DNA from 2 places in the Endozoicomonas sp. ONNA1 genome. Region 2 is predicted to be linked to the other one. Evidence: predicted binding sites of a transcription regulator. Region 2 holds the regulator's gene; the other holds the start of a gene.
The links. Region 2 encodes FNR, which switches genes on or off when oxygen is low (the NO sensors DNR and NnrR bind a similar motif). Its sites were predicted from a motif close to TTGATNTANATCAA; they were not measured.
Positions count from the first base shown of each region.

Region 1 (8,120 bases), on a different contig from region 2:
GACAAGCTGCTTTTGCACGGAGTTTGAGGGAATTTCGTAAAATTCGGCAATGGCCTTGCCATAACCGGAGCCGCGAAGCATCAGGTATATCAGGATTTCTTCAGCTGTTTTTCGTGGAAAATGGCCGACTCCATCGCTTCATGCTGCTCAGAGTAAACCAGAATGTGAACATTATATTCTGCGGTAAAACCAGGAGCTTTTGTTTTGCATTTTTAACAATGCCAGCTGCTCACTAAGGTCAAGCTGGCTCCAGTCCACAGCGTGCAGAGTTTCAAGCACTATACCCGAGCAATCGAGATGCTCGGCGTAGCCCCAACCAGCTTTCAGTTGCTTGCTGATCTTAACTTGTAAGATGCGAGACAGGGGTGAACTGAAACAGCAGTAGCTGCGTACTCAATGCTCAATACAAGGATCTTGCTGTTGCTGAAACCGCTGGTTTGGTGAGCCAATATTGGTAGTTTCAAGAGATTTTGGTGATAAACCGGCCTCTAAACGCATACCGCAACAATCTTCAGCACTTGTTATACGTTCTTCAGCCATGAGTGTCATCAATACCAACCCTGTTTATGTATATGCAGCATATACGAAAGTGCTGTATGAATAAACAGTTACGTTTCTCGATTGTACACAGCGCACAACGGCACATTGCTGCTTTGCATCAGTGTGGCGTCATGCATTCCGAACAACTGGATCTGACCTCAGGTCAGGATTCTCAATCGTTACTTTTTTGTTGTGAATATCCAAGAACTGAAATCGAGTTTGGGAGTAACAAAGAATCACTCCCAAAGACCAACATCAATCCTTGTTGATTGGCTCCCCGGTCTCTTCATCAAAATGATCGGTGTGAAATTCATACCACATGACATTGATGATACCAAAGGCACACGCCAGAAGTACGCCCAGAATCCAGGCAAAATACCACATAGTCTGACCTCCTTAGTACAGTGAGTGCGTGTTTTCGTTAAGGTGCTCTGCTGTCATACGGCCCCATAATTTGTAGAAACACCAGATGGTGTAACCCAGAATGATGGGAACAAAGATCAGGGCAACCACTGTCATGATACCCAGCGTCAGATAACTGGACGTTGCATCCCACAGCGTCAGGCTGACGTTAGGGTGGGTGCTGGATGGCAGGATGAACGGGAACAGCGAGAACCCGGCTGTCATGATAATCCCAGCCTGAGTGATTGAGCTGCAGGCAAAGGTCAGTCCGTGAAGACGGCTTTTAGCCAGCAGGAAGACACCGATGGCTCCAGTAAAACCCATGACCGGTGCAATCAGCATAATCGGGTACTTGGTGTAATTAGCCAGCCAGATGCCCGCGTCTGCAATGTGAACCGTTTTGGTCAGTGGGTTGGCTTCGCCATTCATAACCAGACCGCTGACAACTTCAAAGCCGGGCAGATTGGCTACCCAGACACCCGCCAGTGCAAAGGTGACAATGGTTGCCAGGGCAGACAGACGAGCGACAATGCTTGCGCGTTCTTTGATCGGACTGCCAGAACGCATGCTCTGCCACACAGAGCCCTGCATCGTCAGCATAGAAACACTGACAACACCACAAAGAAGAGCAAAGGGATTCAGCAGTGAAAAGAAGCCCTGGGTAAAGCTAGAGCGCATGGTGTCGTCCAGATTAAAGCCAAAGCCCTGAAACAGGTTGCCAAAGGCTACGCCGAATACCAGAGAAGGGACTATACCGCTGATAAACAGCCCCCAGTCACAGTATTTAGTTTGCTCAGGTTTTACCTTGGAACGATAATCAAAAGCCAGAGGACGGACAATCAGTGCAAACAGAACCAGCAGCATAGCCCAGTAAAAGCCAGAGAAGGCTGTGGCATAAACGTTAGGCCAGGCCGCAAAGAGTGCGCCACCCGAAGTGATCAGCCAGACCTGGTTACCGTCCCAGTGAGGAGCGACGGCATTGATCATGATACGGCGCTCTTCGTCGGTTTTGCTCATGAAGGGCAGCAGGTTGGCGGTTCCCAGATCATACCCGTCCATTATGGCAAAGCCAATGAACAGGACACCGATCAGAACCCACCAGATGAATTTGAGAACTTCGTAGTCCATAGGGGCCTCCTTTTTATGCCTGAGCCATATCGTCGGAGCGATTGCGTTCAAAGTGATAGCGGCCGGTGTGCAGGCTGCTAGGACCTTTGCGGGCATATTTAACGATTAGGTAAATTTCGATAATGATGCAGATGCTGTAGAGCGCAGTAAAACCGATGATACTGAGCCACAGATCCATTTCTGTTCGGCTGGAAGCAGACAGGTAAGTGGGTAGAATGCCTGAAATCGACCAGGGTTGACGGCCAAACTCAGCGACGAACCAGCCCATTTCACTGGCAATGAATGGCAGTGGCAAAGCGTAGAAACAGAGTTTGAGGAATGTTGGACTATTGTACTCAGTTCTGCGGGCTGTTTTGTAGAAAGCGGTTATTAGCAGCAATAGCATCAGAACACCGAGACCCACCATGATTCTGAAGGAGAAGAACAGCGGCCATACAGTCGGTATAGCCTCTTCTGCAGCCTGCCGAACCATCTGTGGAGTGGCGTTTGGAATGTCATCGGTATAGCGACTGAGCAGCAGACCATAGCCCAGATCATCAACGACTTTATCAAACTCTCGACGGTTTTCAGGTGTGTCTTCACCGTTTTTCAGCTTTTCAAGGAGTTCGTAGGCTTTGATACCGTTATTGATTCTCTGAATCTTGTCGTCAACCAGGTCTTTGATACCCAGTACTTCAGTGTCTGTTGAGCGGGTAGCGATAATGCCCATGACGTAGGGGATTTTGATCGCATAATCCGTTCTCTGTTCTTCCTGATTGGGTAAGCCGAATACAGTAAAGGCGGCTGGCGCCGGTTCGGTATCCCACTCGGCTTCGATCGCTGCCAGCTTGACTTGCTGCACGTCACCCAGTTCATAACCGGATTCGTCGCCCAGCAAAAGCGTAGACAGGATGGATGCCAAGCCAAAGCCTGCGGCTACAGCAAATGAACGACGGGCAAAACCAATATCGCGGCCTTTCAGCATATACCAGGCACTGATCGACAGTACAAAGATGGCACCTGTTGTATATCCGGCAGAAACGGTATGAATGAATTTTACCTGAGCCACAGGATTTAGAATCAGGTCTGCGAAGTTGGTCATTTCCATGCGCATGGTTTCATAATTGAACTCTGCGCCTACCGGGTTCTGCATCCAGGCATTAGCAATGAGAATCCACATGGCCGAAAGGTTAGTACCTATTGCCATTAACCAGGTGCAGGCCAGATGCTGCACCTTACTGAGTCGGTCCCAGCCGAAGAAGAACATGCCGACAAATGTTGATTCCAGAAAGAAGGCCATCAGGGCTTCAATGGCCAGTGGAGCACCAAAAATGTCACCGACATAATGAGAGTAGTATGACCAGTTGGTTCCGAACTGGAATTCCATGGTGAGGCCAGTAGCGACACCAAGGGCAAAGTTAATACCAAATAATTTACCCCAGAATTTGGTCATATCCCGGTAGACCTGTTTGCCGGTCATAACATAGACCGACTCCATAATCGCCAGAATAAAGGTCATGCCCAGGGTCAGCGGAACAAAGAGGAAGTGATAGAGTGCTGTCATCGCGAACTGGAATCGCGATAGGTCAATGATTTCGTCTGTAATCATGGTGCTCCTCGTTAATGACAGTGTTAAATCAGATCCCTAACAGAAATCAGAAAATGTGTGCTGCCACAGAGGTCCTTTGTGATGCAGTTACCGCGCATTCAGCATAATAGATACATGTTAAATGCATGTTTATAGCCCACGCAGCGGTGCATGCTTATACGAGTCTTAGACAGGTCTGGATCAATCTATGGCTGGTTAATCAGACATGCGCACATGTTACTCGCATTTGTTACATAGATGAACCACGGTAAGAGGCAAAGTTTGATCTTTATCAAAAATGTTTTAAATACCTTATTTTTAAGGTGTTTTTTAGGGGGATAAATGCTTGATTTGTAAAAATAAAGAGTAAAAGACTGTGTGAAAACGAAACATTCTGGTTATAAGCCGGCTTTTGGGTTATAAGCGATGCTGATATCTGTAATAACTATTCATCAGTATTTCTGATCAGTTTATGGGAAATATTCACCCGTGTGATCACTGTCCGGCCGGACAAGTGATGTGTCAGCGATGAACTCTGGCAGAGCTGTATTTGCTAATGATTTTATTGGCGTTATACAGGTGGATTTGCCAATTGCTGTTGGCAGGAGGGACTTCGATAGGCGAAATATTATCCAGCGAATGGCTAGCGCTCATTGGAGTTTCGAACTGGGCAATAAATTGCAATCGTTGTAAATCGGCCTGATAGGTTTTTACCAGAAAGTTAATGGTTCTCTCACTCAGGGGAACACGATAATACCGAATCAGGTTCTGGGCCAGCTTCTCGGCACTGGCTGAGAGGTTTTTGTCAACATCTGCGGCCAGAGCTTCTCCCAGCGCTGCCTTTGTCCTGGCGCTCATACCCGGCTCAAGAAAAGCCAGGCTGGAAGCATTGGAGCTCTCAATAGCTCTCTGAATTTGTGGGTCATGAAGATGTATGTAAGGGTCAAGAATAGTTGCCACCTCGATAGCCACCTCCCTGGCACGTGTTTCTGTCAAATATCTCCGGGCAGACGACAGGGCGGGGCGATAGCTATCTTGCCTTATGCGGGATTCCTTTGAAAACGCTTCCAGACGGTTCACGACCTCCATTCTGGTATCATCGTCTAGTTCGATACTCTGCTCTGAAATAGTCAGGCTTCGTTTTAAGTTTTCTTTAGGGTTTTGCTGATAAAGTGTGGAGAGTTTTTGCCAGTACTTCAGGGCGCGTTTGAGTTTCTCACTGTCCCTTCCCTGCTTCAGGTAGGCACGATGAGCTTCATTGTAGAGTTGAATGGCTTTATCGAGTTGCTTGCGTTTTATGTTAAGGGCTATAACGTGTTTGCCGGTTTTATGGGTCAGTTCTCCGGCCTGAAGAACCTGCAAACTGAGATTGTCGAGTGACTCCCTGACCGCAGCCACTAACTTCGGGGGGCTCAGGCCGTGATCGGTAATAATGCCATTCTGGATATCAACATTATGGAGCCAGGTCGCCAGGGCCTTGAGGCGGGAGTAAACCCTGGCCCGGCTGATCCGGAAACCATTGCGTTCTTCCTCGAGCTTGTCCAGAGCCTTGGCCAGGTCCCAGCGACCGGTATACTCAATTTTAAGCCAGGAAATTTTGCGCCCGCAAATCAGCTCGAAGCATAATATGAGTATTTCCTCGACATCGTGAAGGGTCATTATTTCTTCATTGTCCCGCTCACTGGCAGTGAGAATCCGCTCAATGAACAGAGGCTCCCTGGTTTGTCCTTCATGGGGTCTGGCCACGATACCGCTTAATCTGTTTTTGAGCGCCTGGGCTATGCGCGGGTGAAGTTCTTTGAGTTCGTTATGATAACGCTCCGTGTCTTCGGAGACTTCGTGGACAATGTCACGCATTCTATGATAAAGGCCGGCCCTGCGGAATATTTCAATCTGTTCAGCCTTGCGGGCCAGATCAGGGTCACCCGTAATATCTTCAATGGCTGCTGATATCCATTCCGGGCCAAGATCGAACTTTTGCAAAAGAATACCGGCAGAGTGGATGCGACGTGCATCTTTGGCCATATTACGTTGGGCCAGGTCGCGCACTACATAAATGACTTCGGGAATTCGGTCGATGATGCTGAGCAGGTTGTTTTTGTCTTGATTGATCCGTCGGCCGTGGGTAACGTCGTAAATCAGCTTGGTGAACAGACCCAGACCAATGGCAACAATGGAATAGCCAACGAAATAAAGGGTTCTGTCCAACGGCATCATGGTGCCGTAGGCAATATAGTAGCCTGCAAAGGCGGCCAGAAGTGTGACCGGACCTGCAGTCCAGGCGTACTGCATTACAGTGACACTCCAGGGCTCCTGATGAGGAGCGCGTGCCACTTTCTCCAGCCAGTTCAAATCGCGTTCTTCAAGCTGGAGTTCGTCATCATTCCGTTGCTGTCGCCAGCGACTGAAAGGGGCGGTCATTGTCGTATATTTCGCTTTTTTTGGCAGGGGAGCACTTCTTAATTCTAAAGTCTCAGTATGATGGTTCAGTATATGTAGATTTACGTCTTAGGATAAGCGTTTTGTAATCTCTTATCTCGCGAGCTGTTAACCTTTCTCTGGTTCATGAGCCGATAGCCGCATATCTGCACAGGAAGATGCCCGACAGACTCTGTTCTTGCCCAAGTGCTTGGCCTGATACAAGGCGTCGTCTGCTTCTTTCAGTATTTTATCGAGAGTGTTGGTCTGCGGACCGGTGGCAGCAATCCCCAGGCTGATGCTCAGTGGAATAGGGCCACCTTCATAAAGTAATGCTGAGTTTCTGAGTCGCTCAGCGATCTGAACGCCCCAGACTGCGTCTGTGTAGGGCAGGAGAACGACAAATTCCTCACCGCCGTAGCGGGCAATCAGGTCCTGTTGACGAAGCTCTTTTCGTAGTCGACTGGCCATGTCAGAGAGAACCCTGTCGCCCGCTGGGTGGCCGAAACGGTCATTGATCTGCTTGAAGTCATCGATATCTATGAAAATCAGGCAGGACTGAGAATTTTTGCGAGCAGGGTGGTGAAGCAGCTCTGAGGCCTCATTGGTAAAAGCTCTGCGATTCAGAATACCCGTCAGTGGATCAAGACTGGCTTGCAGTTTCCAGAAGCGAGCCTGCTGATTGGCCTGAAACAGGGTTCGGGCATGGGTGCTGATGTTGGTTATCTGCTGCCATTTCAAGGATTTCCCGGGCTGGCTTCCCGGTGAGACTACCAGTAGAGTATGGTGGTTTTCTTCGGTGTGAAGCAAAAATATCCAGTATTTAACGCCGTTACGATCTTCAAGCCGGATATGGTGCTCTTGCTCTGAGCCAATGATATCCGTTAGCTCATCTTCAATAGTCTCAATACTGCTTTTTAGAATCCGGGCGGCTTTGGGGTAATGGCTGCTAACACCCCATTGATCTTTATTTTTAACCAATATCATAGAGGGTGTTCCGGGCATTACCGCATCCAGAGTTGCCAGGATGCGTTTTCGAATGGCCCTTTCATCCGCGAGGGCATTGTTGGCGGGCTGAAGGTGTTTCCGCAGGGCGAGATCAAAGACTTGTCGCTTATCGGTGTAGTTGTTGACCAGGTTGATTGAGATAGCCTGACGATTCTTATGTTTGCGGTTAACCCAGTAAAGGCCGGTAATCAGCATGGATTGCAGAGCAATTAATGCCAGTTCTGCCTGACTGGGTATGACTCTGGGCCAGTCCTTTGAGACCCAGCTGCTGAATAAGGCAAGGAACAGTGTGGTCGTGACCGGTAAAGCCAGTTTGGCAGGTCTTACACCCTGAGAAAAAATGGTCAGCAGGCTGGCAGTGAGGAGGACTGCGGCCAGAGCGATCAATAAAAATGCCCCATTGAGTAACAAGATTTGTTGTGTGACGAAGAAGCTGAGAGTGAATCCGACCGACAGGCAGCAAAGCCAGAGTATCAGTCTGTCTGCCTTGGGAGTGAAGAGCGCCAGCAAGCCAAGATTTTTGTAGCAGCCCAGAGCCGAAGCAAGGCTGATGACTGCCACGGTCAGTACCCAGAATCCGGGATTCCCGACTCCTTTGATTATCCAGAAAATGTTGCCTTGGTATAATACAACCAGTGAAGTGGTAGCCAGCAGATGTGCAGCAAGCAACAGGTATGATGGGTGTCGGGTGTAGATCATCGCGGCCGCTGTAACGATGAGAAAAAGCAGAAGCAGTGCCAGTAATGAAGCTGAAAAGGCTTGGTTCTTGTACTCATCCAGCATATAGAGTGACTGTGGCCAGAGGCTGGGATTCAATCTGTTAGGCTCTGCGTTGTCCACCCGTAAATAAATATCGTGAATCTTGTTATCAGGCAGAATAAGTTTCAGAACTCTGGGGTCTGAATTGCGGTTATGACCGCTAATGCCCAATGAAGTCATTCGATAACCTTTTTCGGAAGGTGTGAACACATCGAGTTTTTTGTGAGGGGTTCTTCTGAATACCAGCAACCAGTCAGAATTAAGAGAGTGGTTCAGGTTCAGGCGGAGCTTGTACCAG
Region 1 is NZ_JAHHPN010000952.1:11,987-20,106, reverse strand. It holds gene KDK19_RS22885 (hypothetical protein) at 1-81, opposite strand, end outside; partial or broken gene traN (conjugal transfer protein TraN) at 172-378, opposite strand; gene KDK19_RS22880 (hypothetical protein) at 394-540, opposite strand; gene cydX (cytochrome bd-I oxidase subunit CydX) at 796-924, opposite strand; gene cydB (cytochrome d ubiquinol oxidase subunit II) at 937-2,070, opposite strand; gene KDK19_RS22865 (cytochrome ubiquinol oxidase subunit I) at 2,084-3,658, opposite strand; gene KDK19_RS22860 (hypothetical protein) at 4,160-6,058, opposite strand; gene KDK19_RS22855 (diguanylate cyclase) at 6,185-8,120, opposite strand, start outside.
Region 1: the regulator FNR is predicted to act here: its motif matches at 3,920-3,933, upstream of KDK19_RS22865 (cytochrome ubiquinol oxidase subunit I).

Region 2 (8,120 bases):
CCTTCCAGCTCCACCCTGCACTCTTCCAGCGCCATTGTTTTTAATCCACGATACCCCAGTTCAGCAACCAAATAAGTCCGAAAGGCCATCAACTCTTTGAAGTAAGCTCTGGAGCGTTGCTGTTCTTCTTTCAGGGCCAGGTGCCAGCTCTCAGGAGCTTCTTCGCCAGCCAGCTCGGTCTCCCAGTCCCGGTCATTGTCGTCTGAATCATCAATGCGGTAAATATAATCCAGAGGATCAGTCAACAGAGTTTCAAGACCTGTGCCCGGACGGGCTTCATTTTCATCAAGGGCAATGTACTTTTTAACCACTTCCAAAATTGTCAGGGCATACTCTTCATCAGGGGTATCAGACGGCTGCATTTCAGAACTCTGTCGCACAAACTGCACTTTCAGCTCTCTGATCTGGCTGGCATAGTCCTCTGACTTTTGCTGCTCCAGCAACAGTTCACTGCGCAGTCGGTCCAGCTCCCTGTCTTCAGGATCAACGTCAACCAGCACAGCAGGATGATTCTGCATTGACATGAGACTTCGTGACAGTTCTTCGGATTCCTCCCTTAATGCTTGCAGCAAGGTTTCAGCAGCCACCAACTCTTCTGCCAACTTGTCAGTCTCTTCAGAATCCCTGCCCTTTTGCAGCTCATTGAGCGTTTTCAGAGCTTCTACCAGCTTGACTTGAGTTTCCAGAGTCCTGGTCTGACTCTCTACCTCCCGGACTTTCAGTAGATAGCTCATCTCATGCAGCTGTTCGACCTGACGTTTGATAGCGACCATTTCCTGTCCAGTCATGACCGCCATCTCCTGCCATTCAGACTTTAGCCGTGACAGGGTCTGAGCAATCTCCTCAGCCTTAGTTTGAACCGATTCATGAACCCTTTGCAGAGACCCTTCGAGGAACATCAGCTGTTCATTAATCTCATTGAGTTTATCTTTCAGCTTCGGCAATGCCTGAGCATCGGCCTGAAGTTTTTCCTCAATGGTGTCAATGCCACCCAGCAGTCTCTGTAGCTGTTTAACCTCGCCCTGTGCTTTTGCAAGCTCATCAACTACTCTTTGGCGCACTTCTTTATCAACGCCTTTCGGTTTTGATCTGAGCATTTCAAGTTCGCCGGTCAGGGAATCCAGCCTGAATTGCAGTTTAGCCCTCGACTGTTCCACCTCTTCCAGCTTTAGCCTTCGTTCTTCAGACTCTATCATGGTCGACTCAAGCTGAATGGTGACTGCATTTGCCTCCTGCTTTTTGACGTTTAACTCTTCTGAAACCTGACCAAACGCCTCTTCAAATTGCTTGAGCCTCTCACTCATCTCATCAACCGATGAGTTCTTGCTGATCAACTCTTGCTGGAATCGTTTAGCAAGCGCCTGGCATTGTTCAGCTTCATATTTAGCCTGCCTGATTTGCTGTTGCCAGACCCTTTTTTTCTGACCCCGCTTGTTATTAAACTGAGCGGCTTCTTTCAGCAGCTTCTCATTCATACTGCTGAGCCCCTGAAACTGTAGCTCCAGATTATACTTTTGCTCTTCGACCTTTTTTAGCTGCTCTCTGGTATTCACCAAATCAGCGGTCAATTGATTCACGTGAGTCATAGCACTGGAGACAGGCCCCTGCATGGTTTGACTGCGAACGGTCTCCTGTTCTGCTTTGAGGTCAAGAACCTTCTGCTCTGAACTTTCCAGGGCGCTTTTTGTTTTCTGCAAAAGGTCACTAATTTCCCGGATCTCTCTGTTTCTATTCAGTATCTCTTCTCTCACGCGATCCAGTTCGGTTCTCAACTGCTGTTTCGAAAGCTTACCCTGACTGACATGCTCCTGAAGGCGGGTATGACTTTCCTGCAGCAATTTAAGCTCATACTTTTTCTCTTCAAGCTGATGCGCTGTCCTGACGAGCTCAGTCTGGTCTGTTTTTTTCTGATCCCTGAGACGCTGGATCTGCGCCTCCAGCGAAGCTTTTTCTTTGGCAACGTTTGCTTCCCACTGCTTAAAGCCATTGAGCTCCGCTTCCAGCACTTTTCTGGAAGAAGCCTCATGCTGTAAGTGAACTCTGGTTTCTGTAAGCAGTTCACCCTGAGCCTTAAGTTCTTTTTCAACATTCTTCAGACGCTGAGTCGACTGGTGTGCCTCTACCCAACGCGCCCTGACCATCTGCTCTTCCCGGGTGAGAAGAGCAACCTGCTCCCGATACAACCGATTCTCAGAAGCGATCTTTTCCGAGCTATTGATCAACAGGGCTTTCTCTTTTTGCAGTTTCTCCAGATCTGCCCCCAGTCGCCTTACCTGAATGTGCTGAGCAGCCTGATCATTCTCCAATTGGGTTTCCAGCTCCTTTTGTAACTCCTGACTGCTTACAAGCTGCGTTCGAACAGTATTTAGCTCACTAATAACAACCAGATATTCCTGAAAGTTTTTATCTTTATTCTGAATGGCAAGACTTAACTGATTCTCCAGAAACTGAACCCTTTCTAAAGCACTTTCCAAATGAGCTCTGCGGGTATCCGCTTCATCAGAAACCGTCTTGACCTCTCCTTCCAGGGATCGGACAGTCTGCTGAGTTTGGAAGAGCTGGTTTTGAATCGCCTGCTGAGCGTTTTCTGCATCGACAAGCATTCGCTCGGCTACCTTTAGTTTTCTCTGCAATGGCTTAATAGTGCCTCGCTCAACGGCTTTATTTTGCAGAATCAGTGCCTGAATATCGTTGGCCTGAAGGCTCTTCTGCCGATTCAGCCTTTCAAGCTCAATATCTTTTTCTTTAATCTTTTCAGTGAGTGTCCGTGCTTCACCTTCAAGGGCCATGACCTTTTCACGGGCAAGCTGAAGCTCTCCCCCTTTTTCAGTATCTTGCCAGTTCCTGAGAGCATCACTCAATCGTTCAACTTCTTCATTCACTCTCAGTGTCTCAAGATCAACGTTTTTGTGCCGCTCTGTCAGTACTCTTAACTCATCGCCCAGCTCTTTTTGACGTTGCTCGGCAAACCTGAGTTGTTCGATTAAATACTGCATCTCCTGAAAGTGTTCTTGCCCTGAGGCCAGATCCGATTTTTCCGGAAACAGCTGACTGGCCAACTCTGCTTTTCGCTGTCTCTCCAACGCCAGCTCTTCTTGTGTCTGATGGAGCGTTCTGTTCAGAGCCTCTGCACGTTCAGACTCTCTGATCTCCAGCTGTTCCCGAATAATTCTCTGGGGTTGTGCGTGTGTAACGACAAAATCAGTCAGTTGCTTTGAACGCGTTTCCAGCTCACCCGCATGAGTTCGAAGATAAAACAAATAGCCTACTCCCGTGCACACAGCTACTCCGGCAGCGACAGGAATAGAGACAGAAGCAGCCCCCGCTGCAAAGGCCCCAACGACCATAACCCCAGTCCCCTTGGCGATGGTGACAGCGATTCTCCGGCCATTCCAGATCGAGCTTTTCTGAAGTCTGGTGCGATGCGTCTCTTCAAGCTCAGCACACTCGGCCTCTTCGAGTTTTAATGATCTGAGTTTATCCAGCTCCAGCTCGCCCTTTCTGTCCATCAGGATTTTCTTTTCCCGTGGCGTAAGATCATTAAATGTCAGACCTTCTGCGTCAACGAGTTCCTCAAAGGTTCTGGGTTCAGCCTCTGGCACGGCTGGCCTAAAGAAAATCCCCGTCACTGAGCTGAACAGACTCATGGCGTAAATCTCCCTGATTTACGAAATTGTATTGAAAACAGTTATCGGCACATTGGCCGTGAAGAATATTTTTCTTTACTAATAGTTATTGATAGCGTTCACAGCGACCTCCATAAACCCTGTAGCTAAAGGTCCAACCTGCTGATCAAGGGCAATACTTTTTACCGCGAACTTATCGAAACCTGATAAGCATTTTCCGAAAAAAACCTTAAGTATGAAGGAATTACACTTTAGTCTCGGAAAGCACAGACTTACACTCAGATAACATTTTCAATAGAATGTGCAGCGATTTCGCCAATACGACTTTGAGGCCACTCAATGACGTCAAAGCCCAATGTACGACAGCCTGGCCATGTGGCCTGCAGAGACTGTAGTCTTAGCTCTCTCTGCCTGCCGCTGGCATTGAGTCTACAAGACATTGACCAGCTTGATCGCATCATCAAGCGAGGCCGCCCTCTCAAGAAGGGGGAACACCTGTTCCTGGAAGGAGACCCCTTTACCAGCGTCTTCGCTGTCCGCTCCGGGGCCATTAAGACCTATACCGCCACCAACGAAGGTGAGGAACAGATCACATCTTTCTACCTTCCCAGCGAGATACTGGGCCTGAGTGGTATGGATACTGACGTCTACCCTGTCTCTGCACAGGCTATGGAAACCACCATGATCTGTGAGATCCCCTTTGATCAGCTAGAAACCCTGTCCGACCGATTCCCAGAGTTGCGTCGTCATATGATGCGCCTGATGAGCAAGAAAATCCGGGAAGATCAGCAGATGATGATGCTACTGTCCAAGAAGAACGCCGATGAAAGGATTGCGACTTTCCTGATCAATCTGGCCAGTCGTTTTCGTCGCAGGGGGTTCTCATCTCAGTCATTCCGGCTGTCCATGTCCCGCAACGAAATGGGCAACTACCTGGGACTGGCTGTAGAAACCGTTAGCCGGGTATTTACCCGATTTCAAAAAAACGGCCTGATCTTCGCAGTGGGCAAAGAGATTGAAATCCGTGACCCGGTTCAATTATGCTCACTGGCGGGTGGAAAGTCTGTCGATTTGGAACAGATTATCTCCACCGCATAAGCTCGCCCGGAATGGACAGTAAGGCAAAAAAATGATCGTTGATGAAGCTTATCTGAAAGCACAGATTAGAACCGTTCCTGACTGGCCAAACCCTGGCATTTATTTTCGGGACGTTACCACGCTTTTCGAGAACCCCAAAGCCTGGCGGTCAGTCATGGACAGCCTCATTCATCGGTACATGAATGTTGAGTTTGACCGGATCGGTGCCCTTGATGCACGGGGTTTCCTGTTGGGCTCTGCGCTGTCGTATGCTTTGAACAAGCCACTGGTCTTATTCAGGAAAAAGGGGAAACTGCCCTTCCATACCGTCGCCCGGGATTATGAGCTCGAATACGGTACGGCGACCCTGGAAGTTCATTCAGACACCATTAAGAAAGGTGATAAAGTGATTCTGGTCGACGACCTGATCGCAACAGGCGGCACTTTGCTTGCGGCCAGTCATCTGGTCAAACAACTCGGCGGACAAATTCTGGAAGCGGCTGCCATCATGGACCTTCCGGATCTTGGAGGTTCAAAGACATTGAACGAAGCAGGAGTTCCGGTCTTCTCTCTGTGTGAATTTGAAGGGGAATAACCCCCCTTATTTGCTCTATCTGCATCAAACTCACTTCTACCCCTTCCACGGTGGCCTGATATTCGGTTTTATCGGAAATAACTTCAGGTGCTGCTGTGTTTTTCATGCTCTGAAGTGCTCCCTGGTTAAATTTTGCTGTACTTCAGATTTTTTTGAGTGCTACGATAATCTGAATAATGAAAATAATGCTCTAAAGCAAAGGAAATCCCGATGGGTATTTGTGCAAAGGAGCTGCGCCACTACGTTGTTCGCCCTACCCTGAAACATTTAAGAATGTGGAGCCCTACTGCAGAAAACCTGCTGCTGGGGACTGCCGCCAGAGAATCCGGGCTGGGTTTTCATCTTAAACAAGAACACCATCAGGCTTTGGGGATATTTCAAATCTCGCCCAGAATGCATCGCAACATCTGGGATCATTATCTGGCGAAGAAGGCCGACCTTTCCAGTTTGATCCGGGGGCTGGCCAGCCAGAGAGAATTTCTGGCTCATCCACACCTGGAATTAGCGACCAACCTCTCTTACGCAACAGCCATTGCCTGGATGATTTATTATCGAACCAATAAACCCATCCACAAAGTACCCCATGATGATGTCCATGCTCTGGGTAAGCTTTGGCATAATTACTACCACCGTCACCACCCCGGCCCCATCGAGAGCTTTGTGGCGAGCTACAAGACTTTAATAACGAATTCAATTGAGACAGAAGAGTCAGTATCAGAGAGTGTCAAGACTCCCTGATGCTGCTCTGTAGCGGACAATTTCGAGACAATGGGGGATGTTGCAAACGGTCATTGAATATAATCCCACAGGTCATTCCATTGCGGGTTTTCTTTTTCAATCAAATCAATCTTCCACTGGCGATTCCATTTCTTCAGCTGTTTTTCGCGGATGACGGCGGACTCCATCGTTTCACGCTGCCCAAAGTAAACCCGCATGTGAACGTTATGTTCTGCTGTAAAACCAGAAGCCAGGTCGTTTTTGCGTTGCCATATCCTCTGAATCAGGTGACTGGTTACACCAATATGCAGTGCTCCATTTCTCTTACTGGCAAGTATGTAAACGCAAGGTTACTTAAGCATTGATACTCCTTCGATCATCATTCTCGAAAAGGCGGGAATCATTCAGCTTGAGTTAATAAGCTTGCGGTCATACCTGCTGGCGAGTACTCACCCTCCCTTTTAAATCAAGATTCGTAACGAAATTGCCCCCTACAGAGCTGATGACGTCAGCTGGCCCGATCGCGCTTTTCTGCACACTTAATACACAGATCGGCGTATGGCATCGCGATCAGACGGGCTTCAATGATTTTGTCACCACAGCCGGTGCAGAAGCCGTAATCATCATGATTCATACGATCCAGCGCTTTGTTAACCAGGTTAAGTTCAGCCCGGGCATCATTACCCAGCTGGTCAATAACCTCATCATTTTCCCTCTCCTGCGCCTGTTCTGACCAATCGGCATTGGCCCTGCGAGTCATATCTTTACTGATGTTTCCGAGACGAACATTCAACTCATCTCTGCGAGACAATAACCAGACTTTAAGTTTCTCGTAATCAGCCATGGAAATCCCCTGAATAAATGTCGACGATTATTGTGTGTATAAACGACTGGATGCTATGTCCCTTCGCATTCTGTCCATTAGCTAAGCATAGCCACAGTTAACTATATTTCGACAGCTCATTCGCAACAGTCGCATGCAGCCCTGCGAAATTCGGGAGATATCCCTGATGCCTATCGTTAAACCTTTTATTATAATGTCCTCAATTTTCGGGTTCCTGCCCGTTTGACCATTATTCAGAGCTGTAAGTCACCCGGTTTAACCGCCCCCTTTCCGGGCTTTAAATGAAGTTGGGTACTTTGAGAGACAAGACAGAACCAAAATGCAGAGTCAGACAAAAAGCGCAAAAACCAACTTCAACAAGCTACAGAAACGCCTGAGACGAGAGGTTGGTCAGGCCATCGCTGAATACCACATGATTGAGGATGGTGACCGCATCATGGTCTGTCTGTCAGGGGGAAAGGACAGCTATACCCTGCTGGACATTATGCTGAATCTGAAGACCTATGCGCCGGTCAATTTTGACGTTATCGCAGTTAACCTTGATCAAAAACAGCCTGGCTTCCCTGAACATGTGCTGCCTGATTATCTTGAAAATCTGGGCGTTGAGTATCGCATTGTCGAAGAAGATACTTACTCCATTGTCAAAGAGAAGGTGCCTGAAGGAAAAACCACGTGCGCACTCTGCTCACGCCTGCGCCGGGGCATTCTCTACCGCACAGCCAGCGAGCTGAAAGCCACCAAGATTGCCTTAGGCCACCACCGGGATGATATTTTAGAAACTCTGTTCCTGAACATGTTCTATGGCGGCAAGATGAAAGCCATGCCGCCCAAACTGGTTAGTGACGACGGTCAGCACACGGTTATCCGCCCTCTGGCCTTCTGCCGTGAAAGAGATATTATCCGTTTCTCCGGGTTCAAAGCATTTCCGATTATCCCCTGTAACCTCTGCGGCTCTCAGGAAAACCTTCAGAGGCAAGCGATCAAAGCTATGTTCACTGATTGGGACAAGCGCTTCCCCGGCAGAATGGAAAGTATGTTCAGAGCTCTGAGAAACGTAGCTCCCTCCCATCTGGCAGACAGCTCATTATTTGATTTCAGAAATCTGGTGGCGGATGGCCAGCCTGCTGAAGAGGGTGACACAGCATTTGACCCGGTGGATGTACCTCTGACCTTCAGGGATCAAAACGATGAAGATGAAAAGCCTGAACAAGCCTCCATTGTAAATTTGATTAACCTTTAGGCTTATCAGGCAAGATCGGAC
Region 2 is NZ_JAHHPN010000424.1:40,561-48,680, forward strand. It holds gene KDK19_RS09655 (hypothetical protein) at 1-3,647, opposite strand, end outside; gene fnr (fumarate/nitrate reduction transcriptional regulator Fnr) at 3,966-4,724, shown strand; gene KDK19_RS09665 (adenine phosphoribosyltransferase) at 4,756-5,298, shown strand; gene KDK19_RS09670 (hypothetical protein) at 5,509-6,036, shown strand; gene KDK19_RS09675 (GIY-YIG nuclease family protein) at 6,087-6,353, opposite strand; gene KDK19_RS09680 (TraR/DksA family transcriptional regulator) at 6,524-6,859, opposite strand; gene ttcA (tRNA 2-thiocytidine(32) synthetase TtcA) at 7,179-8,099, shown strand.